Regions from separate parts of the Pseudoalteromonas sp. MB47 genome, predicted to be linked through region 2. Evidence: predicted binding sites of a transcription regulator. Region 2 holds the regulator's gene; each other region holds the start of a gene.
The links. Region 2 encodes LexA, which represses DNA repair genes until DNA is damaged. Its sites were predicted from a motif close to TACTGTATNNNNATACAGTA; they were not measured.

Region 1 (10,142 bases), on a different contig from region 2:
ACTTATCAAATTCATTTAATTTTAATCTTCAATTTCAGTTGGTTGCGGGAGCCGGATTTGAACCGACGACCTTCGGGTTATGAGCCCGACGAGCTACCAGGCTGCTCCATCCCGCGCCTGAAATTGTAGATTTATTTAAAGTTGCTTTACATGACAACTTGGCTTCCAATTCAGAGAATTGGTTGCGGGAGCCGGATTTGAACCGACGACCTTCGGGTTATGAGCCCGACGAGCTACCAGGCTGCTCCATCCCGCGCCTGAATATTAAGTTTATTTTACTTCTCACTTAATTTAAGAAGTTGGTTGCGGGAGCCGGATTTGAACCGACGACCTTCGGGTTATGAGCCCGACGAGCTACCAGGCTGCTCCATCCCGCGCCTGTATGTTTAGAGTCCCAGAAGCCGGATTTAAACCGACGACCTTCGACTTCAGGTATTAGCGAGTCCGACGAATGATTTATCATTCTGCTCCATCCCGCGCCTGTAATCTCTAGGTAACATGAGCATGTTAACGACGCCCTGTTTCAGAGAGAGCGCTATCATATAGCAATAAGATTAGAAATCAAGGGTTATAGTGACAAATTTAACTCAAGCGAACAAAAAGCACACAAAACAAAGTTAAAATGCACGCTGATGAGGACTAATCATTTTTTGCCACTCCCAATCGGGGTGACCCATCACGATAAAATCGGGGTTTTCTGTGCTTTCTCGTTGATTGTAAGTTAACGGATTGAATTCAGCATCGGTAATGCAGCCACCGGCCTCTTCAACAATCACTTGTGACGCACCAGTATCCCACTCACCAGTTGGTCCGATACGTAAAAAGCAATCAGCTTTACCCTCTGCAATAATACAGGCTTTTAATGAGCATGAGCCTAATGCTACTGTCGCAAACTGAGTGTTTAAATACTGACTGACCGCTTCAATTTTTTGCCTGCGGCTTACTGCTAAGGTTAAATTATCGGGTGTTGCTACTGAAATTTGTTGATCTTGGCCATTTTCACGTTTAAATGCGCCATTTTGATAACTTGCAAAATAAGTCACTTGTTTCGCTGGCCAATGAATAACACCCAGCACTGGGCGATTATTTTCAACTAAAGCGATATTGACGGCAAAATCACCGCTTTCAAGTATAAACTCCCCGGTACCATCCATAGGATCAAGCAACCAATAACGGTGCCAATCTTTTCTATCTGCCAGCGCTGGGATCGGGGTTTCTTCTGACATAATTGGAATATCGGGGGCTATGCTCTTCAAACCCGCCATTAATACATCATTTGATGCTAAGTCAGCCTTGGTGACCGGAGTATGATCTGACTTTTGCTCAGCACCAATATCATCCTGCTGATAAATGGCCATAATGGCATCGCCTGCTTGCTCAGCTAACCGAATACACGGTTCTAAAAAATCATTCATTGCCCGCTCCCGACTCTAAGTACTTTGTTAATAATAGCAAAGCTGCGACACTTCGTGCTTCAGTAAAGTCTTCTTGTTGCAATAATGATTGCCAATCAGTTATTGGCCATTTTACAACGACAAGCGGTTCTGGCTCATCACCAGGTAAGGCTTCAGGGTAGAGATCTTCAGCATACAAAATATGCATCGTGGCATTAAAGTAACTTGGCGCCATGCTGACTTTTTTTAGTTCAGCGAAATGCTTAGCACCAAAACCAACTTCTTCTTTCAGCTCCCGGTCTGCAGCTTGCTGTGGTGTTTCACCTGGATCAATTAAGCCCTTTGGAAAACCCAACTGATAATCATTGGTGCCTGCACAATACTCTCGCACTAATAACAGTTCGTTATCGGCCGTTACTGGCACTATCATCACTGCACCTCTGCCACCGCCACGAATTCTTTCGTATTGCCTTTGTTCATCATTTGAAAACTTCAATTCGAGAGACTCAACAGTAAATAGTCGACTTTTAGCGACAACTTCATTAGACAAAATTTGCGGTGGTGTAGGATGCTTTTTCTGTGTCATTGGCATTAATTTGCTATCATGGCAGTTATGCTCATCATAAATCTTTTAAAGTGAATTGCCTATGTTAAATTGGTCAAAAATCGATACTGTGTTGTTAGATATGGATGGCACCCTACTTGATTTGCATTTTGATAATTACTTTTGGCTAACCGTTATTCCCGAGCAATATGCGCGTAAACATAAAATCAGTTTAGACGCAGCAAAAGCTGACATTTTACATCGTTATCAACAAGTTCACGGACAAATTAATTGGTACTGTTTAGATTATTGGCAGCAGCAACTTGATTTACCAATTATGGCACTGAAACGTGACATTCAACATTTAATCAGAATTCGTGAAGATGTTCCGCCGTTCTTAACTGAGCTTAGAAAAGCAGGCAAGCAATTGATCATGCTTACTAACGCGCACCCAGATTGTGCCATGTTAAAGTTCGAACACACTGCTATCGATAATTACTTAGATGGGGTGATCTCAACTCACCAATATGGCGTGAGTAAAGAGCATCAACCATTATGGCAACAAGTACATCAAGAATGGCAGTTTGATAAGGAACGGACTTTATTTGTGGATGATAGCCCCGCCGTGCTAGATGCGGCAAAAGAGTTTGGTATTGGTCATATACTTGCGGTTGCCAACCCTGATAGTCAGCAACCGCATAAACAGTTCGATGGCTTTTTATCGACCATCGATTTTCGCGAGTTTATACCCGTTAAATAATTACTTCGGGTAACGCTGCTCTAAGCCTTGGTATACAAGTTTTGCAAAATCTGCATGCTCTGTATCTAGGCTTTTTACCACTTCAACTAAGTGCTCGTTATCTTCTTGGCCATTCCACACTTTGATATAACTACCATCTTTGTAGCCATGATCTTGGCGGAAGAAGTTCAAGGTATTTTTACCAACATAGCCACGGTATAAGTCATCGATATCCATACCAATTTGCGCCATACAACCTGCAAATGCGGCTGCATTAAAACTCTTTTCAGCGACTGCTGACCCAGCTAACACTTCGAGTGTTTGTTTAAAGTCATCTGCCTGAACTGGCGCACTTAACTCAGCTTCTAGTTGTGCAGCTAACTGCTCATAGCTGGTTTCACCATCAATACGTAAAGATAAACCAAAATGGAAAATATCAACTAACTCTAAAATAACTTGTTCTGTATCTGGGGTTTGTTTTTTCCACCACTTCCAGCCGTAGTGGTCAAGCATTTCAGCACACTCAACCCAAATTGCACGATACCATTCAAAACCTTGGCTAAACCATTGCTCATGAACTTTAGTATTCATCGCATTTTGCATCTCGAGCATAACAACGAGTTTTTGTAAATTAGCAGACATTCTTTATCCCAACTTGCATTTTCAATTATGTATATACTACAGATAATTTTGTCATTGATGAAATAAAAACACATATGATCAGGTCTGCTTTGCAGTTGATAAAAATAACCGAGGAAACCCATGTTTAAATCTCTACTCATTAGTGCACTATTTGTACTATCAAGCCAAGTTATTGCTGCGACTGCAACCAATATTGCCGAATCAGCAGAGCAAGTTAGCCCATTATTACCCGGCTTAGCAGTGCCAAATATTGAGTTAAAAGATCAATACGGTAAAACCGTCTCACTCGCTGAGCGTTTTAAAGAAAAAACGACTGTGCTCATTGTTTATCGTGGTGGCTGGTGCCCATATTGTTCAAAGCAATTGGCCAATGTCCAAAAAATTGAGAAAGAGCTAGCGGATTTAGGAGCACAGATAATTGCCGTTTCGCCAGATAGTCCTGAAAAGCTCGCTGAATCAAAAATTACTTCACCAAACTATCAATTATTGTCTGACGACAGCCTTTTGTTGGCACAAAAGTTAGGTTTAGCGTTTTACTTAGATGACAAAACAGCAAAGATTTACCGCAACAAACTTGGGGTTAACTTTGTCTCGTTAGAGGGCGAAGTGAAAGTAGCGTTACCCGTACCTGCAGTGTTTGTTATAGACACTAATGGGTTAGTTAATTTTCAATACGCCAACCCAAATTACAAAGTACGCTTAACAGAAGATTTATTACTAGCGGCTGTTAAATCAGTGAGCGAGCAATAAATTAGCAACCGATAAGCAGAATATGCTTCTGCTTATCGGCCTTGTGTAAATTCTTGCCAAGATTCAATTAAATCAACAAAGTCTTCAAAACCACAGCCACTACACAAGCCTTCTTCTTCAAGCATTAAATCATCATCTTGGTAGGCAACTAAGTCTTCGTTGTCTTGATGTAACGCATGTGCTTCGAATAGCGCTTCGTCTTTACTTAAGATCAAATCAATTTCTTGACCTTGTAAGGTTAAAGGCTCATGACTGCTCTTAACCGCGGAGATTAATGCTTGTACCATCGCGATTTTTTCTTTACCGATTTCTTCGTTTAGCCAACGGCCTATGACGGCATGTTCAGAGGAGATTTTAATGCGTAAACCGCTAATAGGATCGCGGATAAATTGATATTCCATGGAGGGTACTCTTAATACGTTATCTGCTAATTATACCGTTTGCAGCTAAACGTGGCGAGTTTTGTAGTCTTAAATCAGCACGAGCGCCAACGGGGCGCTCGTGTTTATGCTATTTAAAATAGCTAGAGTCGCGATTTGAAGCGCGCAGCATCAATAATCGCCCATAGGTATACGATTGGCAGTAGAATAAAGCCAACTGCAACGTAAATTAGTGCCCCACTGATAACCCATGCTAAAAAGAATGCAATAGCCGCCATTAAACGGCCTTGTACCAATTGCCCTAAACCAGGAAAAAAGATATTACATATTGCTGCGATTACATTACCGCCAGAACCTTGCTCTGCCATACTAACCTCTGTAGTTTTTAATGATTATACTTTTAGTAAACACACTTTATGCCAACTTATTATGGCTTACAAATCAAAGTGTTAAAAAGTAGCGTTATTTTGATTTTAGTTTTTTTTGCTAAAAATCGGTCAAATTCACAATTTTTATACTTCAATTTTAATGACTTGCCAAAATAGCTGTTTATAAAAACAGTATTTTATTTAGCCTTGCATAAACACCTGTTATACTCCACCCATTATAGATTGAAAAGGCGTAACGATGGACGTTTCTGAATTACTCGATGGCTTAAATGACAAACAACGGGATGCAGTCGCAGCCCCATTGCAAAATATGCTAGTACTTGCAGGTGCAGGTTCTGGTAAAACTCGAGTACTTGTTCATCGCATCGCATGGCTCATGCAAGTTGAGCAAGCTTCTGCATACAGCATCTTTGCGGTAACCTTCACAAATAAAGCCGCAAAAGAAATGCGCACTCGTGTAGAAGAAACCTTAAAAGCACCTGTTGGCGGTATGTGGATTGGTACCTTCCACGGCTTATCTCATCGTATTCTGCGCGCCCATCACCGTGAAGCGAACTTGCCTGAAAGCTTTCAAATTTTAGATTCTGACGATCAACAACGTATGATCAAACGCTTACTTAAAGCGATGAACATCGATGATAAAAAGTGGCCAGCAAAACAATTTGGTTGGTATATCAGCGCGAAAAAAGATGAAGGTCTGCGACCTAAAGACATTCAAGCCTACGATATTAATGAGCAAATGATGCTAAAAGTCTATGCTGCATATCAAGAGGCTTGTGACCGTGCAGGTTTAGTCGACTTTGCAGAAATACTGCTGCGCTGCTACGAAGTACTTAAAAACCACCCAACACTTTTACGCCACTATCAACAGCGTTTTGCCCATATGCTGGTAGACGAGTTCCAGGATACCAATACGATTCAGTACGCTTGGTTAAAATTACTCGCAGGTAACACCAACAGTATTATGATCGTAGGTGATGATGACCAAAGTATCTATGGCTGGCGTGGCGCAAAAATTGAGAATATCAAACGCTTTTTAACTGACTTCGAAGCCGAAACCATTCGCCTTGAACAAAATTACCGTTCAACGGCAACAATTTTGAAAGCTTCAAACGCGCTGATCAAAAACAATGCTGAACGCATGGGCAAAAGCCTGTGGACAGACGGCAATGATGGTGAGCCGATTTCAGTTTACGCTGCGTTTAATGAATTAGACGAAGCGCGCTTTGTTAGCAGCAAACTACGTAGCTGGCTAAATGCAGGTAATGCATTACAAGACGCCGCGATTTTATACCGTAACAATGCGCAATCTCGTGTACTCGAAGAAGCAATGCTACAAGAAGGTTTAAAATACCGTATTTACGGCGGTATGCGCTTCTTCGAGCGCCAAGAGATCAAAGATGCACTTTCGTATTTACGTTTAGTTGGTAACCGTCAAGATGATGCGGCTTTCGAGCGCGTTATTAACACCCCTGCTCGCGGCATTGGTGATAAAACACTAAGCCACATTCGTGATTGCGCGCGCAATGAGTCATTGCCACTTTGGTATGCCGCTAAAGCTATTATCGAGCAGCAGCACTTATCTGGCCGTGCAGCAAGTGCCGTGACAAAATTCTTAGAACTTGTTGAGCATATCGAAGATAAAATCAGCGATCTCACCCTAGAAGAGCAAGCGAAATACACCATTCAAAGCTCGGGGTTAATGGCAATGTATCAAGCTGAAAAAGGTGAAAAAGGCCGTGCCCGCGTAGAAAACTTAGAAGAGCTTATTAGTGCTTGTGGTCAATACGAACTCCCTGAAGATGAAGAGTTCAGCTCACCACTGCAAGGCTTTTTGGCATATACCTCTCTAGAATCTGGCGAAGGTCAAGCTGATGAGCACGAAGACGCGGTGCAAATGATGACACTGCACTCAGCAAAAGGCCTAGAATTCCCGCTGGTATTTATGGTGGGTGTTGAAGAGGGCATGTTCCCATCACAACAAAGTAATGAAGAGTCTGGTCGTTTAGAAGAAGAACGTCGCTTATGTTATGTTGGCATGACTCGCGCGATGGAAAAACTATATATTAGCCACGCAGAAAGCCGCCGTTTATACGGACAAGAAAAATACCACAGCCCATCACGCTTTTTACGCGAAATGCCTGAAGACTGTATCGAAGAAATTCGTATTAAAACACAGGTTTCAAGGCCACCTGCGGCAGGTCGTTTTAGTCCATCAGTAACACATGCCGCATTTGAAGATAGCGGCTTTAACTTAGGACAGCGCGTATTACACGCTAAGTTCGGTGCAGGAACCGTACTCAATTACGAAGGCAGCGGCGCACAGTCACGTATTCAAGTGAACTTTGATGATCTAGGCAGTAAATGGCTTGTAACACAGTATGCAAGACTTCAAGCCTTATAATGAGTATATAACAGCGCTATGTAATGAGCTGGTGATTGCAAAGCATCGCCAGCTTGTCATTGTGCAAGGCAGCGAAACTTGGTGCTATCAGTTTGCAAACCAATTAGCGCTAAAAAATACCTATGTTTTCAGTAGCAGCTCATTATTAGCAAATAGTGAGTTCCCAAAACATGCTCACCAGATTCTTGGTCAAGAGTTTCAACACGCAATTTTTGATGGTTTTAGCGGTTTATATGCCGATAAACTAGCCGCGCTTGCCGGTACCGTAAAAGCTGGTGGTGTACTTATATTACTGCTGCCCGATGATAATAACTGGCAAGACCCAGCACTCACAAGTATTACCTCTTATGGCGAAGCAATTAAACACAGCTTTTTTAATCAGCGCTTTTTCGCCAAGCTAAAATTGCAGCCACATTATTTTACTAAGCACTCGCCTCCTGCTTACCAATCTATTTCGCCAGCAACTGCTGAGATAAATTATCAGCAACAACAAGCATGTGTTGAGCAAATTATTAAAACCGCAACAGGGCGCGCTAATCGCCCTTTTGTGATCAGTGCAGACCGAGGTCGTGGTAAGTCAGCCGCTTTAGGGCTTGCAGCAGCAAATCTTCAAGATAAAAGAATCCTAATTTGCGCCACCCAAGCCAAAGCCGTACAAACAAGCTTTAAGCATTTAGCCGCTGAGCTTGGTGTTAGCAAAGAGCAAAACTGTAAGCAACTAGCTAACCTTAGCTATATTGCGCCAGATACACTGCTACATGAAAAACCTGATTGCGATCTGTTATTTGTCGACGAAGCAGCAGCGATTCCGGTTCCTATGCTATTAGAGATACTAAAAAGTTATCCACGGATCGTATTTGCCAGCACTATGGTTGGTTATGAAGGAAATGGGCGTGGTTACACGTTACGTTTTTTACATTCCTTACGTAGCCAATTTAAATCGCTAAAGGCAATTACTTTGGATGAACCTGTTCGTTTCGCCAAGTATGACCCCCTAGAAAATAGCCTACGTGAACTACTATTACTTGATGCAAAATATCTAGAAACGCAGAGTAAAGAGTCATATCAATTCGAAAGCATAAGCAAAGAGCAACTCATTGATGATGAGCAGTTGCTTAGCCAAATTATGGCGCTATTGGCGTTGGCTCATTATCAAACCACGGTAAACGACTTACGCCAATTGCTTGATGCCCCAGAGCTACAGCTATCTATCTGCAAACAAGAAAATGCATTAAAAGCCGTTTGCTTAATTGCTATTGAGGGTGGCTTAACGCCTGAGATTGCAGAGCAGGTTATAAGAGGAAAGCGTCGGCCACATGGTCATTTAATGGCGCAAACTCTGACTCAATTAAGCCGAAAAACAGAAGATTTGTGTAAACACTCAGCGAGAGTCGTGAGAATAGCTGTTGCACCTGAATGTCATCAGCAAGGTATAGGCTCAGCCCTGTTAAACCACTGCGAAAGCCAATTAAGCAATTGTAGTTATTTTGGTGCTAGCTTTGGCGCAAATGCGACATTAATTAAGTTTTGGCAAAGTAATGGCTTCAACGTTGTTAAGCTTGGATTTAGTCATGACAAAGCAACGGCAGAACATGCTGCCTTAGTGGTTAAAGCATTAGATAAGCAAACGACAGATAGCGCAGCACTGTTAATAGAAGAGTTTAAGCAAGATTTCTCTTTGCAACTCCTTGATCACTTTAACTCACTTCCTTGGCAGCTTATTGCAGAGCTATTCAAAGGCTTACCAAAAAGTGATCTATCTTCTGCCTTAGATGCAAGAGCTGAGCGGCTGTTAACTGGTGATATTAACCTCTTCCAAGTACAGCCATTGCTATGGCAAATACTTTGGAGCACACCAATTAGTCTAAATTTATTAGATGAACATACAAAGTTCATCCTTATTCGACTAGTATTACAGCAAACCTCTGTAAATAGCTTAATCGAAGAAGCCGGTTTTACAGGTAAAAAAGACTTAGAGTCACAGTTCAAAACCGCAGTGCAAGGTTGGTATGCTCACTATAAATCACTTCAAAATCACAGCCATTAAGTGTTTATGTATTTGTACCTTGCTACTACCTCAGATAGCTTTAGCTGAACACGCACAGCCTACCATTAAACTCGGCATGTCCACTGCGCTCACTGGACCCGCAAAGCAAATAGGCGAACAACTGGCGCTTGGCAGTAATATTTACTTTAATAAAATCAACAAAGAAAACGGTATTAATGGGCAAAGTATCGATCTGATTTTAGCTGATGATGGTTATGAGCCAAAAAATACCGTAGTGAATACTCGCGAGTTTTTATTTGATCAAAAGATCCATGCAATTTTTGGCTCTATGGGCACACCAACAGCCCATGCAATTAAACCTATTCTGGATAGGCACCGCATTCCATTTCTAATGCCATTTACAGGCGCTGATTTTTTACATAATAGCTCAATGCCAAATGTATTTAATCTTCGTGCGAGCTACCAAGATGAAGCCATAGAGCAAATTAATTATTTCGTGAAAGAGCGTAAGCATGAAAAAATTGGCTTGATGATCCAAGCCGATGAGTTTGGCTATATGGTAGAAAACAACCTTGTTAATGCATTAAAAATACATGGTATTAAACCTGTAGAAGTCGCTCGGTTTAAGCGCAATAGTGATGATATTTCAAAAGCTTTAGCGCTTCTAAAAGAAAGTAAAGCAACCGCAATTTGTTTAGTCGGCACTTACGAGCCTCTCGCTGAATTCATTAATGCAGCAAACAAACAAAACTTCAACCCAGACTATACTTCGGTGTCTTTCGTTTCGAGCCATGATTTATATCAGCGAGTGAAACAGCCCGCCAACATTATGGTCACTGAAGTGGTACCCGACCCTAATAACTGTAAAAACCCTTGGTGTAAGCAGTTTATT
Region 2 (10,142 bases):
TTTACCGGGCCAATATTTAGGAATTAAAGTAACGCCAGCAAACAGTGATTTAACGCAAGTTAGGCAATACTCTTTATCACAGCAAAGTAATGGTCACAATTACCGAATTAGCGTGAAAGAAGAAGGCTTGGTATCTAACTACCTACACAGCTTAACTGAGGGGGATAAGGTAGAAATTTACCCACCTGCAGGCGACTTTGTGCTTCGCGAAATCGACTCGCCTGTTGTATTGATTTCTGCGGGTGTTGGTCAAACCCCAATGATGGCGATGCTAGAAACACTATTAAGTAATCAACCTAACCAGTCAATCCATTACCTGCATGCTTGCGACAGTGAGACGCAGTTTGCCTTTAAAGAGTATTTATTTAAGCAACAGCAAGCGCACGCTTCATTACATTGTGTTACCTGGTTTAAAGATGGCAAGGGGGGCGATTTTGCGGGCTTAATGGATGTAAACCACATCGCTGAAAGCTTACCAATAAGCAAAGGTGACTTTTACCTGTGTGGCCCAATCGCATTTATGGCAATGATAAAAGAGCAACTACTAAGTATTGGGGTTGCAAGTGAACGCATTCACTACGAGGTGTTTGGCCCTCACCAAAGCCTATGATGTAAAAGGCGCAGCTTGAGCTGCGCCTTTTTGTTAGTTAACTTCGCACTCTAGATTAGGAAGTGAAATACGGAGCTCTTTTTGTACTTTAGAAGCCCATAAAAATTTCACTATTAGAGTAACTTACGATTGCTCATTTCAGCTATTTCAAGCTTTTGCCACGATTCAAATAGCTTGCGTTGTTTGTCTGATATTTTTAAGCCATAGGTTTTTTGCATATAAAAATAGGTATCGGCTATTTGCTTTCTTGCATAAATGGGTGGCTCAAATACGCGCTGCTTAAAGTCGATTTTTACAGGGCATGCTCCGTAACTTGCACTTGATGTTGACACCATGCCGTAGCGAAAGTTTGAACGGTCAGCATTGATCTCGCCTATAGCAGGGGCAAGGTTATTTATATCGGCTTCCATTTGACGGAATTTCGCACTGACCTTTTTACAGTTTTTACGACCGCCATCTTGCCAGCATTGTAATTGATGACCAAACTCCCAGGCAGGCACAATATGCTCCCACTCTATTCTTTTTGCGCGGGCATTCTCTTTTCCTGAGCGGGTGACAGGGTTTCTAGGAATATAACCACACGCATCAGGATCTGGCACAAGTTTTTTACCTTGGCGCTTTATGTCGCAACCACAATATAAGCTTTTACTGTTGCTTGGTAGATTCTTAATTAAATGCTTTTTGGCACTGTAAAAGCTCGAAAATTCTTTAGCGGATATAGGGAAAGTGAAAATAAAACACAGGGCTAAGTATAGAAATAAACGCATATCCATCACATCAGTGAACTACAGGAAGCGCTATTTTAGAGCGACTATTCTAAAAATGAAAAGTTTTTCAACTCAGCTATAGTTGTTAGGCCGTTTTAATTAAAGGAATTACAACTATGTTATTAGGTGCCTTCTCAGTGAGTTTAAATGTCAAAGATATTCGTGCTTCAAAGCAGTTTTATGAAAAGCTAGGTTTCAACGAGTTTGCTGGGGAGATAGAACAGCATTGGCTAATTATGAAAAACGGTGAACATTTAATTGGTTTGTTTCAAGGTATGTTCGACAAAACCATGCTGACCTTTAACCCAGGGTGGGATCAAAATGCTGAAGCTTTGGACGAATTTGCAACCTTTGAGCAATTAGCTGCACAATTTCAGCAACAAGGATTAGAAATACAAAAGGCCGGTGACGCGAGTTTTATTATCACCGACCCAGATGGCAATCCTATTTTGATTGACCAACACGTGTAGCTGGCTTTTTACGTTTAATTCGAACGTTTTGTAGTAACAAGAGAACTCCTGTAATACAAAATAGTACGCTGGTGGCCGAGAAGCTGATGAGTAGTGGATTGTTAAAGTTCTCACGCTCATCATAATCCATAATGTGTAGCATCCAGAAAAAGTCGAAAACCCGCCACAGGGTGCTGCGCACAGTAATAAGGTTACCGGTTTGGCTATCTAAATATAAGGTTGTTGTTAACCAATCATCGAAGCTAACTTGCCAAACATTGGCTTTGCGGCCGACCTCTCTTGGCCCTTTTGTTAATAACTGCGCTTGCGTTATTTTTGCGTCAATAAGCAGGTGAGCTTGCGCATTTTCAATGATTTGCGCTTTACTCGGTGCAGGCATTTTAGCACCTGTTCTGCCATCAAAAGTAAACGTACCGCTAGAGGATGTAACTTCTATAATCGGGGTATTTAAAAAATGGCTATATTTAATACCTTCGATTTGCTCAAATTGCGCTGTTATTTTATCAATTGAAGCAGGGTAGTCCGACAATAAAAATGGGCTACTTAAACTGCGATTAGCCAGATGTTTACCATGCACTTTTTCAAGTGGTAATGAGCTCATCACAAGCCCACCTAAAAGCCAAAAAAAGATCTGTAAAGCAAGTAAATAACCAAGCCATTTATGCCCTTTACGAGCATACTTAAACAGGCGTTTATTCATAATTACCCCGTTATTATTGTTATGTGGGCGCTATTTTAGGTTGTTTAGCTAGATTGCCAATGCGGCATAATGTCGCATTAACTGTATTCTAGATTTGGTATATATACAAAACTGAGTTAAAGTTTCAGTCGATATCAATAGAGGGTAAAAACGAGAGTATGTCGGAAATTCAATTTTTAAATGTAGATCTGGAGCTTGAATCAAAGCACGATATTAGTGCGCTTGTTGCTGATTTGAAGAAAAACGCCATGGTTTTACATTATGACCAAGATGAATACCGCCAACTAGCACGTATTGAAGCAACCGCAGATATCAGCTCTCCAGATAAAGCCATTAACCAGCTTTGCGAGCTTATTGAGTCATGCTCGCGCAATGCATTAAAACAGTGGTTATCGTGCTCAAAGCGTACATTTGATATAGGCTTTGAATCAGGTAATTCGCCTAAATGCTTTAACCAACCCCTGCATGCCGACACCTTGTTACGTATCTCAGCAATTGGTGCAGGGATTGAAATTACTATTTATCCTGTCGAAAAATAGCCAGAATTTATCGCTCTACAACAGCTGCGGTCATTCTTGATACGCAGCAAAGCTCTCCTGCGGCATTGGTAATTTTAATATCCCAAACAGATGTTCGCTTACCTAAATGCAGCGGTCTTGCTGTTGCTGTTAACGTTCCTTTGCGTGACGCTTTCATGTGGTTGGCATTAATTTCTTGGCCAACAGCATAGAACTTATTGAAATCAACCACGAAATTGGCTGCATAGCTTGCCACTGTCTCTGCTAATACAACGTTTGCTCCGCCATGAACCATACCCATAGGGTTATGATGCTCAGGAATAGCAGGCATGGTTGCCATTAAATAATCATCACCAATTTCAGTCACCTCAATGCCCATAGTTTTCATTAAAGTGCCTTGACCGGTGATCCCTTTTTCTAGCTCTTTGCAAAGCTCTAACGTGATTGGGTGGTGCCAAATACTCATTGTGTTTCCTTAGCCTGCTAATTAAAGCTAATACCTTATGGCATCTTTCGGTGTGGTTCAATGTTAGTTTTGTAGCAATATGATGGGGTTAATTTAAATTTGCGATTTTCAAATAACTGTATATACTCACAGTTAAATGTACTGTATGGAAAACCAGTTGTATGCGCCCATTAACTAAACGCCAATCGCAAATTTTAGAACTAATTAAAGTCTTTATTAAAGATACAGGCATGCCACCTACGCGTGCTGAAATAGCTCAAACATTAGGTTTTAAAAGTGCCAACGCTGCTGAAGAACACCTAAAAGCACTGGCTAAAAAAGGCATGATCAAAATGAAGCCTGGGGCGAGTCGCGGTATTCAGTTAATTGAAGAAGATGAGCCAGAGCAACTAGGCTTACCTTTAATTGGCCGTGTTGCAGCTGGTGAACCTATTTTGGCGCAAGAGCATGTTGAAAGTCACTGCCAAGTTGATCCTTCATTATTTAAACCTGCAGCCGATTTCTTACTGCGTGTAAATGGCATGAGTATGAAAGACATTGGTATTATGGATGGCGATTTGCTTGCAGTACATAGAACACAAGTTGCTGAAAATGGGCAAGTAGTTGTAGCTCGAGTCGATGAAGATGTAACAGTTAAGCGCCTAGAAAAGGCAGGTCGCAAAGTGCTTTTACATGCTGAGAACGAAGAGTTTTCGCCTATTGAGGTTGACCTTGAGCATGAGTCGTTCAACATCGAGGGGTTAGCTGTTGGGGTTATTCGTAACGCTGATTGGATGTAAACGTTCCCAATTTGGTGCATCAAATTGACTCAATTTGGTGCGCCACTGAAATTTTACTACTTAATTAGGATTTGTGAATCCTTACTCTTCATTTAAAGCCTTATATGGCGCAGTTTTCCTCTCTTTTTATATTTCGTTTTTACTCCTAAACATTAAATAACGCGCTGATTATAGTTGTTATTTCTGCACCAAAATAAACATTTATTATCATTAAAACTTGCTTATTGGTCATTTTTTAACTAATTGGTTAATACACTGTATTAACACCTAATTAATAAAAAGACACAAAAATGTGCGAGGTGTTAGACAGGGGGTCGGTATCATAAGTGGGTCAAAATGATACGTAGTCGCTCTGAACAATAAGAAAAACGAATGGGCACCTTGCTGTATCGCCTTTTCGCTTTGCGTCTTGCAATAGCATCTAAAGGAGCCGTCACATGGGTAAACTGCGTTACGCCTTGTGGCTTATATTGGTTGCACTTCCTGAACTTGCATTGGCGAACAGCCAATACAATATGCGTAAAGGGGTGACCGATATAAGTAATAATGTTTATGAGTTACACATGACGATATTTATTATCTGCTGTGTAATCGGCATCATCGTATTTGCGGTGATGTTTTGGGCTTTAATACACCACCGTAAATCCAAAGGGGCCAAGCCTGCCCAATTTCATGAAAGTACAAAAGTTGAAATACTTTGGACTGCCATTCCATTTGTCATCTTAATCGCCATGGCTGTGCCTGCCACAAAAACCTTAATTGCCATGGAAGATGCCTCTAAAGCCGATATCACCATTAAAGTGACCGGCTCACAGTGGAAGTGGCATTACGAGTACATGGGCGAAGACATTGCTTATTACTCGATTCTATCTACTCCTAAAGACCAAATAGACAACCAAGCAGAGAAAACTGAGCATTATTTGCTTGAAGTAGATAAACCGCTAGTACTTCCTATCAATAAGAAAGTTCGCTTTTTAATGACCTCAGACGATGTAATTCATTCATGGTGGGTGCCTGATTTTGCGGTTAAAAAGGATGCAAATCCTGGGTTTATTAATGAAGCGTGGACACGTATTAACGAACCCGGAGTATACCGTGGTCAATGTGCTGAGTTATGCGGTAAAGATCATGGCTTTATGCCTGTTGTGGTGAAAGCCTTACCTGAAGATGAATTTGCTAATTGGCTTGCAGATGCCAAGCAAGAAAAAGCCAATGCGGCCGCAGCAGATGCTGCTTTGCTTGATCAAACATTACCGAAAGAAGAGCTTATGGTCTTAGGTGAGCAAGTGTATATGGCAAGCTGTGCTGCATGTCACCAACCTACCGGTATGGGCCTACCTGGCGTATTTCCAGCACTTAAAGGCAGCCCGATTGTATTAGGTGATGTAAAAGATCACATAGACATTGTGTTACACGGTAAGCCTGGTACAGCAATGCAAGCGTTTGATAAACAGCTTTCAATTAAGCAACTTGCTGCGGTTATTACTTATAAGCGAAACGCGTGGGGTAATGATACCGGCGATGTTATCCAACCGAGTCAAATTCAAGCCGCGATTGATGCAGCAGCGGAGGCGAACTAATGAGTAATGTTATTAACGAGCAAGCAACAGGGCATGCGCATCACGACCATCATCACCCAGCTAAAGGTTTTAAGCGTTGGCTTTACACCACCAATCATAAAGACATCGGGAGTTTATACCTGATTTTTTCACTCACCATGTTTTTAATTGGCGGAGCAATGGCAATGGTGATCCGCGCTGAACTGTTTCAGCCTGGATTACAGTTAGTCGATCCGCACTTTTTTAATCAAATGACTACCGTACATGGCTTGATCATGGTGTTTGGTGCCGTTATGCCCGCGTTCACTGGGCTTGCAAACTGGATGGTACCTATGATGATAGGCGCACCAGATATGGCCTTACCACGTATGAATAACTGGAGCTTTTGGATATTGCCGTTCGCATTTTTAATCCTGTTGGCTTCGTTACTCATGCCTGGTGGTGGTCCTGCGTTTGGTTGGACTTTCTACGCACCACTATCAACAACTTACAGCAACGATAACACTGCACTTTTTGTGTTTGCCGTACATATCATGGGTATCAGCTCAATTATGGGGGCGATTAACGTTATCGTGACCATCGTCAACTTAAGAGCACCAGGTATGACGTGGATGAAGCTACCGCTATTTGTTTGGACATGGTTAATCACTGCATTTTTGTTAATTGCTGTTATGCCTGTTCTAGCAGGGGCGGTCACTATGGTGTTGACCGATAAATACTTTGCAACCAGCTTTTTTGATGCAGCCGGAGGGGGCGACCCTGTGATGTTCCAGCACATTTTCTGGTTCTTCGGTCACCCTGAAGTGTACATCATGATTTTACCAGCCTTTGGCATTATATCGACTATCGTACCTACCTTCTCGCGCAAAAAGCTATTTGGCTATGCGTCTATGGTGTATGCAACTTCATCGATTGCGCTGCTAAGTTTTATCGTTTGGGCACATCATATGTTTACCACAGGGATGCCTGTAGCAGGCGAGTTGTTTTTCATGTACGCCACCATGCTCATTTCGGTACCAACGGGCGTTAAAGTGTTTAACTGGGTAGCCACCATGTGGCGCGGTTCAATTAGCTTCGAAATTCCGATGATGTTTGCCATCGCCTTTATTGTGTTATTCACCTTAGGTGGTTTCTCTGGCTTGATGCTTGCGATTACACCGGCAGATTTTCAGTATCACGATACCTATTTTGTGGTGGCTCATTTCCATTATGTGCTTGTGACAGGAGCTGTGTTCTCAATTATGGCGGGGGCCTACTACTGGTTACCGAAATGGACTGGCAACATGTACAACGAAACGCTGGCGAAATGGCATTTTTGGTTATCGCTAATCAGTGTCAACGTGTTGTTCTTCCCTATGCACTTTGTTGGCCTTGCCGGTATGCCGCGTCGTATTCCTGACTATGCACTGCAATTCGCTGACTTTAACGCCATTATCAGTATTGGTGGTTTTGCATTTGGCTTATCGCAACTGTTGTTTGTGTTGGTGGTATTTAAATGTGCCAGAGGGGGCGAAAAAGCACCTGCCAAAGTATGGGATGGAGCTGAAGGTTTAGAGTGGGAAGTCGATTCTCCAGCACCTTATCATACCTTTGAAACACCGCCGGAGATTAAGTAATGAACCATGCACCTTTGCTAAAAAAACTGCTGATTACATGCTTGCTCATGTTTGCTTTTGCTTTTGCAATGGTGCCGCTTTACGACGTGTTTTGCGACGTTACAGGGTTGAATGGTAAGCCATCATTAGAAAAAGCGAGCGCGAGTGAATCAATAAATACACAGCGTCAAGTTGATGTCAGCTTTACCACTCACGCTCAAAGCGGCGCGCCATTTAAGGTGCAGTCTGAGCAATACAGTGTGGCAGTACAACCTGGTGCCATGCGTGAAGTTAAATTCTCAGCGAAAAACACCAGTAATGAAGACAAAGTCATGCAAGCAATTCCATCAGTATCACCGGGTAAAGCAGCAAAGTACTTACATAAAATCGCCTGTTTTTGCTTTGATCAGCAGCCAATGAAAGCCGGTGAAGAAATGGAGTTTACCTTGTTGTTTTATGTTGATACTGAGTTACCCGACGATGTTGAGGAACTGACGTTGTCGTATACCGTGTTTGATATTAGCGGGCATGTTGTGGCTAAAAACGATTAAAAGCCGCCAAGCTAATTGCTAATTGGGAGCAAACAAAATGAATCAAAATTATGAAAAATACTATGTTCCAGCCGAGAGTCCTTGGCCAATAGTTGGTGCCATCGCGATGTTTTTAATTGCTGTTGGTGCTGGTTTAACTGTGATGCAAGTAAGTGGTGAGGGCAGTAGTGGCCAGTATGTGTTGTATCTAGGCATTGCCATATTAGTTTATATGGTTTTTAGCTGGTTTAGAAACGTTATTGAAGAGTCTCATAAAGGGCTTTACTCAGCACAAATGGACCGCTCCTTCAGACAAGGTATGAGCTGGTTCATATTCTCTGAGGTTATGTTCTTTATGGCGTTTTTTGGCGCTCTCTTTTACGCACGTATGATTTCGGTGCCTTGGCTCGGTGGCGCTGGTAATAACGCTATGACCAATGAAGTGCTCTGGCCAACCTTTGAAGCCGTATGGCCGCTATTAACTACGCCAGCGGGCGAGACCACACAGGCTATGGGCTGGCAAGGTCTACCATTGATCAACACGCTTATTCTACTTACCTCGTCGGTCACAATTCACTTTGCTCATGTTGCTATTGAAAACAACAAGCGCGGCGCCCTGAAGGTGTTTTTATCTTTAACCGTGCTATTAGGTGTGATTTTCCTTGGCTTACAAGTTTATGAGTATATGCATGCTTATCAAGATCTAGGTTTGACCTTAGATGCGGGCGTTTATGGGAATACCTTTTTCTTGTTAACGGGCTTTCACGGTATGCACGTGACACTTGGAACCATTATTTTATTTGTGGTGCTGCTCAGAATTTTTAAAGGCCACTTCACGAGTGAAAAGCATTTTGCCTTTCAAGCAGCTGCTTGGTATTGGCACTTTGTTGATGTGGTGTGGTTGTGTTTATTTGTATTTGTGTACGTGCTGTAGCTTTGTGAAGCGGCGACGGGTTGGTGTGAATAAAGCCTAATTTCATTGCGGCAATGATGAGCACCAGCACAATACCTGAGAACAGCACTCGACGACCTAAATAATGCGACATGGGTTTAGAGTGCTCTTTTGCTGACATCATCACAAACAGCGCTCTAAACAGGTTGAACAGAATATAAAGTAATAACAAAACAATAATGATTTTAATCATATTAGGTATTCCAAATGCAGTTAATTTTATGGCGCAAACAAAAGCTTAGCTCAATTATCGCAATTTGCGTTGTGATACTTGCAGTGCTTATTTGTTTACGACTCAGCGTTTGGCAATACCAGCGAGGCGAGCAAAAACAGCAGCAACTAAGCCAGTTAGCCGTTTCGAAAGAGCAAGGAGTTTTGAATTGGCAAGAGCTGCAAAATTTACCTAAAGAGCTGAACAAAACGGGCATGCAAGTCAAAGTCTCTGGCGAGGTAAATAAACAACAGTACTGGCTGCTTGATAATCAAATTTATCAGGGGCAAGTGGGCTATGACTTACTAGTAGCGATGACAATTACCGGTGAAACCGCGCCTTTAATCGTTAACTTTGGTTGGCTAAAAGCTCCAACAAACCGTAGCCAGTTGCCAACCGTTGTGTGGCCAGAATCAACAAGCTTTACGGCTACTGTGCAATTGAAACAAGGCAACTTACAAGGCTTCACACTTGCCGATGAGATTGGTGCAGAGCAAGGCTGGCCTAAGCGTATTCAAGGCATCGACTTAGCAATTTTTAGTGCTCAATTAGCAAAGCCCTTACAAGGCTTTATTGGTTATCGCAATGAAGCAGATGGTATTGCAACCCCGCATTACCAGAGTGTCGTGATGGGGCCAGATAAACATTACGCCTATGCCGTGCAGTGGTTATTAATCGGCTTAGCGTGTGTTGTTATTGCTTATTTTGCGATGAGAAGGAGAGGTTATGAAAATAAACCCGCTTAGTTTATTCGTTTTATGCTGTTTTGTGCCGTTGGCACTTGCATATGCAGCATTAAAGCTTGAGTGGTTACCGAGTGGTTCGAGTAATCATGGTGAGCTTTTAAGTGAAGAAGTGAAGCTAGTTGATTGGCAACAAGGCGAACCTAAACAATGGACTATTGCGCTTAATTATCCAAAAGAGTGCACTGATGTTTGTGCAAACCAATTAGCCAGTCTAGATAACCTATATGTCGCTTTAGGTA
Region 3 (10,142 bases), on a different contig from region 2:
CTGGGTTATCTTTCATATTCTTTTTCATCGCTAAATACATAGGGCGAGTAAGGCCTAGTGCACCTAACGGAATAGACTTAATGAGTCCTTGGCTTTCATAAGGAGTGACTAGCCAGTCTGGTAATGCTGCAACCCCCATACCTGCACTCACTAATTGAAATATCAATAAGCCTTGGTCAACCGTTTTAAGCGTGCCATCAAAGCGTGCATTTTGAATAAAATGTTTAAAGATGTCTTGGCGCTCACGGGGAATAGGGTACGAAATAATTGTTTCGTTTTTTAAATCAAGGGCGGTGACATAGGCTTTTTTTGCTAGCTCATGATCCGGTGCAACGATTAGTTTTAATTTAAAATCAAACAGGTGAGCATACTCAAGTTGATCGGGTTCACGAATATCAGAAGTCAGCACTAGATCTAATTCATCATTAATTAAATCTGGAATGGCGTCGTAACTAAAGCCGCGCTCGTAATCAATTTTAATATCAGGCCAAAAATTATTAAATTCTTTGATGGTTGGGAGCAACCAATGAAAGCAGGCATGACACTCAACGCTTAAACGTAAATTTGAGATTGGCTGGTTAAGGCTTTCTTTTAACCGACATTTTGTTGCCTCAACACGAGGTAATACTTCATTAGCAAGCTCCAGAAGTAGCATACCTTGCGGAGTAAAACGCACAGGCTGTGTTTTACGTTCGAACAGCTGGCAATCTAACTTATTCTCGAGATCTTTAATTTGATGCGATAAAGCCGATTGAGTTAAAAACAACTCACGGGCGGTATTGACCAAAGAGCCTGTTTCTTTAAGGGTCGCTATGGTTTTTAGGTGCTTTATATCAATCATCTTTAAAAAATCTCATGGAAAATGTGAGTCTAACTCAGATTACGAACATACTACGCCTTAGAATTTATTTTTTCAACGTCTAGACGTCTAAAATATGTGGTTATTTTAACTGCTTTTTTACAATACGCCTTTCGATAAATTTTTGACAGCGTTGTCATGTTGTTTTTTGTAGTTTAACTATGAAATTCCATGAATTTACCTCAAGTTGAAACTAGCCGTTTAAATCGTGATACAGCTTGCGATTAGTAATTTGATATTTAATTAAAATTACTGAGAGTAGGGTTTAGTTGTTTGCTAAGATATTATTTTTTAAGGTGTTATTATCTTCTATTAGGTGTAACGTGATTTTTAAAGGAATGCTTGTGATACGTACCGTAATTTTACTCTGTGCATGCTGGGTTTTGCCTGTTTGCGCTGGCACTATTTACAGCCAGTTTCCAACAGAGATTGACCCGCATGGTCACTACGTTTTTTATTCACATGGTTTTATCGTTGAAGGGACAAACCCTAAGCCTGTTCACAAAACCTTTGGGGTTTATGATTTTGTGGCCGTAAAAGAAGCACTGGCAGATGAAAGCTATCATTTAATTGCCTATCACAGGCCAAAAGGTACTGAGCCATTTACGTTTGCGAAAAAACTCGCTGCAGATGTTGAAGCATTGATCAGTGCCGGTGTTGCTGAGTCGAACATTAGTTTGGTTGGTTTTTCACGGGGCGGGGCATTATCGATACTGGCGGCTAATGAACTTAAACGTACACATATTAACTTAATTATATTGGCAGGTTGTGCAGGCCATATAAAAAATCACACATCAGTTAAGGCTTATGGCAAAGTGTATTCTATCTTTGAGCGCTCAGATCAGGTTGGCTCTTGCCAATTTTTAATTGATAGAAGTGACGTAACCAAGTTCGAAGAAATAAGCATTAATACAGGGCTCTCCCATGGCGCATTTTATAAACCAAAAGATGAGTGGCTGTTACCAATTAAGAAGTGGCTAAAGGATTAACTATGCCTTATTTACTGTTAGTTATTGTGATCAGTGTTTTGAGTGTGAGCTCTGTAAGCAATGCTGAGCCGTTTACTTTGCCACGTACTAATACTGTGTTACTTAAAGATAAACATACCAAAAACGAATACCCCATTACGATTAAATTGCCACGCAGCTACCAAAAGCAAAACCAGAAGCGCTACCCAGTTGTTTACCTATTAGATGCAAACTACAGTTTGCCAATTGCCTCTGGTGCTAGTCGCTTTATGATGAATTCGGGGGCTATAGAAGAGGTAATTATCGTTGCAGTAGGATATCAAAAGGGTGTATCTGGGCTTAATAGCCGTATTTATGACTATACGCCATTTGAAGATAAAAATTGGCAACGTAAAACTGGCGGAGCAAGCCAGTACCTAAACTATTTAAAACACTCTGTATTACCATACATTAAGGCTCACTACAGAACTAACCAAAAAGGTACGTTAGTCGGTAACTCACTTGGCGGTTTATTTGCGGCTTATACCTTATTCACTGAGCCTTCGCTTTTTTCAAATTATATTATCGGCAGTCCTTCAGTGTGGTTTAAGCAGCACAGCCTGTTAGCTTTGCCTGTCGTACCTGCAGGTAAAGCAACTAAAGTGTACATTGGTATCGGAGAACTTGAAGAAAGCGAAGGTGAAAAAATGGTGTCGGGCGCAAGGCAATTAGCAGCTAAAATTAATAAACAAAGCGGCGCGCTGGTTATAACAAATTTATTTGTTATTCCTCAGGCACGCCATGCAACCGCATTCCCAACAACGATTACCCAAGCCTTAGACTGGATTTACCAGGTTAATGGTAACTAAAGAGCGTGACACTTTTTATATTTTTTGCCGCTCCCACAAGGGCACTCGTCGTTACGGCCTATTTTAATATCTGCAACTGGCGTTATATCACCGTCTAGGTAACGCCATAGGCCATCTTCTTTAATAAAACGCGACTTCTCGTGTAACTCACAATACAAGTTTTGATAAAAGTAATTAGCTTTAAATTCGACAAAACCTTCTTGCTCGTTATGTTCAGTATCTAAAACACTTAGCTTGGTAAAACGGCAGCTATTAGCAAAATCTTTAATTTCGCGAACAGGGTTAGCGGCTTGCTGGCTTTGTGCATAGGTACTAAATACATATTTTGCATCTTTTAGTGCGTAAGCACTAAAACGAGAACGCATAAGTTGCTCTGGCGTATCAGCTTGGCTTGCACCTGTATGAAAAGGCTGGCAGCAAAGCTCGTAAGTCGATTCGCTGCCACAAGGACAAAGGGAGTGTGTGAGTGATGTCATAACAACTTACCTAAAACTATAAATTGTTATTTTAACAAGCCTATTGTGGCTGCGGTACTAAATTGTTTAATTGAGCGCTTTTTGTAAAACAATAAAATTTAGCAGATGCCTGCTCAAGGTTTAAGTTCATCGAATCAAGTTGATGATTGTTTACAATATCTGTCCATGTGATCACTGCAGCAAAATTACCGTTATGTAATGCTGAACTAAGAACGTACTCAAGATTAACTAAATGTTTTTGTCTGATCACAAGTAGTTTACTGGTATCAATCGAACACGAATCTAATAATGCTTTACTAGGAACATGATCAGGAGCAATTAGTAGTGTCCATGCATTTTGGCTATTGTAATGATGCAATACTTTTAATAGCTCAAAGGTTGCTGATATTTCGTCTTCAATTTGAATTAAATTAACAGACGCTTTGTCGTTATCTTGTTGGTAGCTTTTAACTGTTCTTAAGGTAATTGGCTGTAACATAACTTTCACTCACTGGTTGTTTATACAGTATGTGCATACAGTAGTTTATACAGTGTTTTTGCGCAAGTACTTTTTTGCTATTTTTTAACCAATGATTCAGTTTTATTTTAATAAAAACAATTTAATTGTTATTTAACAATGGTTTATAGTTTTGGTTTAAAGGTGGAAAAAAGGTGAAAAATTTATCATTAAAGATATACAGTGTTTTATACAGTACTGTGTAAACTGCTAAATTTTGATTCTATACAGGTGTTTTGCATAAAAAAGCCGGCATAATACCGGCTCTTTAGCTTTGCAATTTTGCTATTTATCTAAGTAGGTATTTAAAAACTCAAGGTATGCATTTGAGGCTTTTATGCGGTTTTCTTTTTTAGTAAAACCATGGCCTTCATCATCAAATAATACATATTCGACAGGCACACCATTTGCCTTTACAGCGGCAACAAGTTCATCGCTTTCAACTTGTAAAACGCGTGGGTCGTTAGCACCTTGGATCACCATTAATGGCTTGGTGATGTTTTTAGCATGAAATAGTGGCGAAATGGCACGGTGACGTTCACCGTCTGTCGCGGGGTCGCCCATTTCATCATACAGTGCCTTTTTAAAGCTTTCCCACCATGGTGGAATTGAGTTTAAGGTTCTAACCCAGTTTGTTACACCAAATATATTAATGCCTACTTTGAACTCTTCAGGTTCAAAGGCAAGTGCGGCGGCGGTCATAAAGCCACCATAGCTGCCCCCCATGATGCCAATTTTATCAGCATCAACCCAATCTAGGCTTTGCAGGTGTTTTTTACCGTAAACAATATCTTGTAAATCGTCAGTGCCATGCTTTTTATCATCTAAATGGAAGAAGGTTTTACCATAGCCTGAGCTGCCACGGTTATTAACTGCAAAAATGGCATAACCATGATTGACTAAATGCTGCTGCATTGCACTATAGCCTGTACGACTTTGGCCGCCAGGACCGCCGTGCACCCAAACTAAAGCTGGTACTTTGTTGTTGCTGTTAGCTTGCTTAGGCTTATATAAAACCCCGGGGATTTCTAAACCATCAAAGCTTTTAAAGCGCACAATTGTGCTTTCAACCAAGTCATTTTGATTAATTGCATCACTTAATGTGTTGGTTAACTGTTTAGCTTTTGATTCTCCGAGTTGCCAAACAAATAGGTTACTTGGTGAGGTATCTGAATTTAAATAAAACGCCATGGTCTTTTCATCAGCTGAAAAGTTCACACCACGTAAATTACCAGCTGGCAGCGATGGCATGGCAATACCTTTACCTGTGGTGGTATCAATTATCGACACTTTAGTGCTTGCGTCAGCATTAACACCGCTTACTTGATAACGACCAGATTTAGAGAAGTAGATAAAACTCACATCCCACTCATCTTTGAGGGCAGGGCTGTGCTCGCCGGTCGTTAAGTCATAGCGCCACACTTCTGCAAACTCACCTTTGGCGTCGGTTGAGTAATATAATGATTTACTGTCTCTGGAGAAGGTTTCTGGGCCATATTTAGCGTCGTCGTCATGACGGGTAATGAGCTCTGGTTTCAGTGTTTTCTTACGCGTATCGAGAATAAACACATCGCTGTCTTTGTTCGAATTGTTTTTCGATAAAGCAATAAAACGGCCGTCAGGGCTGATCGCACCGACATCTAGCCCCATGGTATTTTGGTAAACAGGCGTTACTTCATAGCTATTAGCATCAACACGATATAGGTCCATAAACTTAGCATCACGCTGATTGCTGGTTATAAAAAAGTGTTTACTGTCTTCTGTGAAACCTGCAAATCCTGCACGGGTTTCTTCACCTGGCGTAAGATCTTTAACTGTGCCGTCTGTTTCGCGAACATAGATGTGATAACGCTCGTTACCGCCAGAGTCTTTAGTAAATAGTACGCGCTCATCTTTAGGGAAATAAGCCACAGCATACGTACTGTCTTCAAAGTCTGTTAAGCGGGTTTTTTTGGCGGTTTTTATATCTACTTCATAAAGGCTATAAATGCCGCTTTCGTCACTGCTAACGAGTATTTTGTCGCCTTTTGGTGAAAAGCTGCTGCCCATAATTGAGGTTGTATCAAAAAAGGTTTCAGCATCATACTGTTTAACAGTTTGGCTTTGTTGCACGCTTTCGGTGCTACTTGTTGATGGGGTTGATTGAGAACATCCTGCAAGCGCCAGGCTAAGCGCGCATGCAACGGCTGCTAGTTGAAAACTCGGTTTCATTGTAATTATTCCTTGTTAATTTTTCGTTATCAAGTGTTGCCTGTTCATAATCTAAACGCAAGTTTTACCCGTTCGATATTTGTTACAAATCATGTAACTAATAAGAGATATGAGTGTGTTACTATTTTTTCACTATTAAAGGGATAAACATGATTGAAATTAACAACCTCAATAAGCGCTTTGCTTCAGCCCACGTTTTTGAAAACTATAATAAGCAATTTCAAGGTAAACGAGTTTGTTTACAGGCAGCCAATGGCAGAGGAAAAACAACATTACTGATGATGCTAGCAGGCCTTGAAAAGCCTCAATCAGGGCAGGTTTTATATAATAATCAAGCATTAAAATCGCCGCAAAACAATGTTTCAATTGCTAGCGACCGTATTGCTCTGCCAGATTTTTTAACTGCGCGACAAGTTATTGAACTTAGTTGCAAGGCGTTAAAGAAAGACATGCCAGAGCAACTCATTACTGGATTTAACTTTAAAGAGCACCTAAATACTCGCTTTAGTGCTTTGTCGAGTGGCAATCAAAAGAAGTGTCAGCTTATCACTGCCTTTTTAAAGCAAGCTCCATTTTTGCTATTAGATGAACCGAGTGCTGCACTTGATCAAACAAGTATAAAATTTTTGCTGACCTTACTTGATGACTACCTTGATGATAAACCTAATGGGCAAATTATCATTACAAGCCACGAACCAGAAGTGTTTATACAGCACGGTTTTGAGTGCACATCACTATGATAAATTCCTTTGCAAGTTACTTCTCATTCCTTTCTTTTCGATACTTAGCATATACGACCACCCTCAAGAGCATGCTGTCTCAGTTAAAGAATTTTAGCTTGTTGTTTGCACTGGTACTGGGCCCAGCTTTTCTTGGTATGGTTTTATTGTTGTTTTTAGGACTTGGTAAAATAGTCGATAGCCATGCAGCACCTGGTTACGGTGCAAAATTAGCAGTGATTTATCTTTTACTTGAATCAGTAATGTTATGGGCCATGGCACCAGCCATTAAAAATGAGCAAAATAGGGCATTTCAGCGAAGTCTATATAAATCCTCTTGGCGAGTATGTGTTGACTGCAAGTTACTACTGTTAAGTAATGCTTGGCTTATTGCCAGTTTACTAATAGCAGTCGACCTATCGTTAAAGCAATGGCTACAAGTGCCTCATTTTATACTGTTTATGCTGTTGCAGTGGCTATGTGGAGTATTTGTTCTTTATAGGCCACGTGCACTTTTTTATAGTTTATTACTCAGTTCTATCTTGGTATTACTGCCTGCTAGTTTAACTTCACTGCAATACTATCTAAGTTTTATTGCAATTTTCGGCTGTTCGATTTTACTCCCACCTGTAAGAATAAGTCATAAGTTAAAAGTACACTCGCTTGCTTTGTTTTGGCTTAGTTACTTTATACAGCATAGCTGGAGCTTAATATGGCGTGGTTCAGTCTTGCTAGCATGCTTGCTCGCTTTATTACAGCTAATTGCAGTGCGTAATGACTTTAGCGACTTGGTACTGGCTTTGGCTTTTTCAGTATGCGTGTTGCTAACAAGCTCGCTGCAGTTCGATTGCTTGGCTGTTTTTAAAAAATATCGGCTGTTCTTTCAAAGCAATAACCAAGATAAGCCGTTTTATATAAGCCAGTTTTTACCGAGCTTTATATTTTTTTCTGTGGCTTTCATTGTCGTTATAAGCATGCTTGGCACTAACTTGATTTACATCCCTATTGGGGCAGTGTGGTGTGTATTGCAGCAATATTTAGCGCAAAAAAAACCAGCGCAATTTGCGCTGGTTTGGTTTTTCATAACAATTGGAATTGTTTTGCTAGCTTAAGCGGCGTCTGCTTTTTTATCGCTCTCGCCGCGGGCAACATTACCTGCAACTAAGTCTGCTGGGTCAAAGTCGTCAACGTTAATAACGTCAAGACGGGCTTTTTCAACAGCAGCTAGTTTGTCAGCTTCAGCTTGGCTTAAAATGCCTGCTTCTAGGCCCATTTGCGCTACTTTATCAAGCTGGAAGAAAGGCAGTTTTACGCCTTTTTCACGGCATACCTTGTCAAACAGAGGCTCAACTTCAAGGATGTCTTTAAGCGTTTGCTCTTGACGACCAACAAGGTTAAGTGGCTCGTTTTTAAGATAAATGTAGTTAGCTAAACGGTTACGAGTTTCGCTTGGTACTTGTAATAAGTGAGCAAGTTTGTGCTCAAGCTTATCAGTAGGCTTACGTACTGGACGACCGAATGGGAATAACATGATTTTTAGCATCGCACGTAGTGGTGCAGATGGCATGTTATTGATTAAGTCAGCGAGTGCACGTTGGCAGTGGTAAAGGTGATCTTGGCAGCTCCATTGAACAAGCGCAAAATCTTCTTTTTTACGGCCTTCGTCGTTGTAACGTTTAAGCGTTGCAGATACAAGGTATAAGTAGCTTAGTAAGTCACCTAAACGTGCAGAGATACGCTCTTTACGTTTTAATGAACCACCAAATACCGCCATGCTGATATCTGACATTAATGCTAATGATGCACTGAAACGTGACGCAACACGATAAAACTCAGCTGTTTCGTCTTTGTACGGTGTACTTGTGAAGCGAGCATTTGTTAATGCTAACCACTTAGTACGAACAAGGTTCGAAATAGTAAAGCCAACGTGACCCATTAATGCTTTATCGAATACAGCAAGCGCTTCTTCGCGGTCTTCAATTGCACAAGCACCTAGCTCAGTTAACACGAATGGATGACAACGAATTGCACCTTGACCATAAATGATCATGTTACGCGTTAAGATATTTGCACCTTCAACGGTAATTGCAATTGGCGCACCTTGGTAACCGCGACCTAAGTAGTTGTTTGGACCAAGCATGATGCCTTTACCACCATGAACATCCATGCCGTGAATCGTTGCTTCACGCATTTGCTCAGTTAAGTGGTATTTGATAATCGCAGATACAACCGATGGTTTTTCACCAAGGTCAACAGCCCCTGTAGACATGCTCACTGCAGCATCAGAGCTATATGCGTAACCTGCAAGTTTTGCCATTGATTCTTCAACACCTTCCATTTGACCAATTGGTAAACGGAATTGACGGCGAATACGGCTGTAAGAGCCTGTTGCAAGCGCAATTGTTTTAATGCCACCTGTTGAGTTAGACGGCAATGTAATTGCACGACCAACAGATAAACATTCAACAAGCATACGCCAGCCTTGACCAGCCATTTTCGGGCCACCAATGATGTAATCAAGTGGTACGAAGATGTCTTTACCGCGAGTAGGACCATTTTGGAATGGGACGTTTAGCGGGAAGTGACGACGGCCAATTTCGACCCCTGGAGTATCTGTAGGGATCAGCGCACAGGTAATACCTGGCTCTTTATCATCACCTAGTAAACCGTCTGGATCTTGTAGTTTAAATGCAAGACCAAGTACAGTCGCAACAGGAGCAAGAGTAATGTAACGCTTGTTCCACGTTAGGCTAATACCAACAACTTCTTCGCCGTTCCATTGACCTTTACAAACAACACCGTAATCTGGAATTGCACTTGCGTCAGAACCGGCTTCTGGTGATGTTAAAGCAAAACATGGGATCTCTTGACCACTTGCTAAGCGTGGTAAGTAATGATCTTTTTGCTCTTTAGTACCATAGTGCTGAAGTAATTCGCCTGGACCTAATGAGTTAGGTACACCTACGATAGAAGAAAGTAGCGTCGATTTACTGGTTAGCTTTTGCAGTACACATGATTGTGCATAAGCAGAAAACTCTAAACCGCCAAATTCTTTTTTGATGATCATGGCAAAGAATTTATTATCTTTTAGATATTGCCAAACATCTTGCGGTAAATCAGTTAGTTCGTGAGTTGCGTGCCAGTCATCTAGCATGCTACACACTTCTTCAACTGGACCATCAATAAACGCTTGTTCTTCGATAGTCAGTTTAGGTGCTGGGTATTGGTGCAATTTGTTCCAGTCAGGACGACCACAAAAAAGATCCGCTTCCCACCACGTCGTACCGGCATCGATTGCTGATTTTTCAGTATCCGACATCGTCGGGGTTACTTTTTTGAAAGCAGCGAAGATAGGTTTGATGATGTATTGTTGACGAACGCCAGTCACAGAAAGTGGCACAGCGATAAGTAAGAATAGTAGCCAACTAATTGCGCCAAACGCGCCAGCAAATGTGCCAACAAGTAAAGTCGCAACGGCAATACCTAAGCAGGTATTCCAGCTTGCTCTGTGGTAACTCGCAATACTAAGCAGTACGAGTAAACCAAGTAAAAATATGAGAGTCAT

Region 1: the regulator LexA is predicted to act here: its motif matches at 4,993-5,012, upstream of uvrD (DNA helicase II).
Region 3: the regulator LexA is predicted to act here: its motif matches at 3,653-3,672, upstream of IMPJCBKJ_RS06595 (SulA-like leucine-rich domain-containing protein).

Annotation. Positions count from the first base shown of each region.
Region 1 is NZ_VFBD01000012.1:2,204-12,345, reverse strand. It holds tRNA gene IMPJCBKJ_RS07720 (tRNA-Met) at 40-116, opposite strand; tRNA gene IMPJCBKJ_RS07715 (tRNA-Met) at 180-256, opposite strand; tRNA gene IMPJCBKJ_RS07710 (tRNA-Met) at 301-377, opposite strand; gene cysQ (3'(2'),5'-bisphosphate nucleotidase CysQ) at 618-1,415, opposite strand; gene nudE (ADP compounds hydrolase NudE) at 1,408-1,980, opposite strand; gene yrfG (GMP/IMP nucleotidase) at 2,042-2,698, shown strand; gene IMPJCBKJ_RS07690 (dUTP diphosphatase) at 2,699-3,319, opposite strand; gene IMPJCBKJ_RS07685 (peroxiredoxin-like family protein) at 3,440-4,069, shown strand; gene IMPJCBKJ_RS07680 (YacL family protein) at 4,102-4,470, opposite strand; gene IMPJCBKJ_RS07675 (hypothetical protein) at 4,593-4,817, opposite strand; gene uvrD (DNA helicase II) at 5,077-7,242, shown strand; gene IMPJCBKJ_RS07665 (GNAT family N-acetyltransferase) at 7,220-9,289, shown strand; gene IMPJCBKJ_RS07660 (ABC transporter substrate-binding protein) at 9,252-10,142, shown strand, end outside.
Region 2 is NZ_VFBD01000029.1:83,467-93,608, reverse strand. It holds gene hmpA (NO-inducible flavohemoprotein) at 1-610, shown strand, start outside; gene IMPJCBKJ_RS16765 (endonuclease) at 724-1,377, opposite strand; gene IMPJCBKJ_RS16760 (VOC family protein) at 1,494-1,847, shown strand; gene IMPJCBKJ_RS16755 (hypothetical protein) at 1,822-2,547, opposite strand; gene IMPJCBKJ_RS16750 (hypothetical protein) at 2,706-3,086, shown strand; gene IMPJCBKJ_RS16745 (hotdog fold thioesterase) at 3,094-3,531, opposite strand; gene lexA (transcriptional repressor LexA) at 3,693-4,310, shown strand; gene coxB (cytochrome c oxidase subunit II) at 4,748-5,890, shown strand; gene ctaD (cytochrome c oxidase subunit I) at 5,890-7,485, shown strand; gene IMPJCBKJ_RS16725 (cytochrome c oxidase assembly protein) at 7,485-8,015, shown strand; gene IMPJCBKJ_RS16720 (cytochrome c oxidase subunit 3) at 8,053-8,928, shown strand; gene IMPJCBKJ_RS20885 (DUF2909 domain-containing protein) at 8,828-9,139, opposite strand; gene IMPJCBKJ_RS16710 (SURF1 family protein) at 9,154-9,903, shown strand; gene IMPJCBKJ_RS16705 (transmembrane cytochrome oxidase associated protein) at 9,884-10,142, shown strand, end outside.
Region 3 is NZ_VFBD01000010.1:39,445-49,586, reverse strand. It holds gene IMPJCBKJ_RS06615 (LysR substrate-binding domain-containing protein) at 1-841, opposite strand, end outside; gene IMPJCBKJ_RS06610 (alpha/beta hydrolase) at 1,204-1,848, shown strand; gene IMPJCBKJ_RS06605 (alpha/beta hydrolase-fold protein) at 1,851-2,675, shown strand; gene IMPJCBKJ_RS06600 (YchJ family protein) at 2,672-3,151, opposite strand; gene IMPJCBKJ_RS06595 (SulA-like leucine-rich domain-containing protein) at 3,192-3,629, opposite strand; gene IMPJCBKJ_RS06590 (S9 family peptidase) at 3,933-5,858, opposite strand; gene IMPJCBKJ_RS06585 (ATP-binding cassette domain-containing protein) at 6,008-6,598, shown strand; gene IMPJCBKJ_RS06580 (DUF6136 family protein) at 6,595-7,689, shown strand; gene fadE (acyl-CoA dehydrogenase FadE) at 7,686-10,142, opposite strand.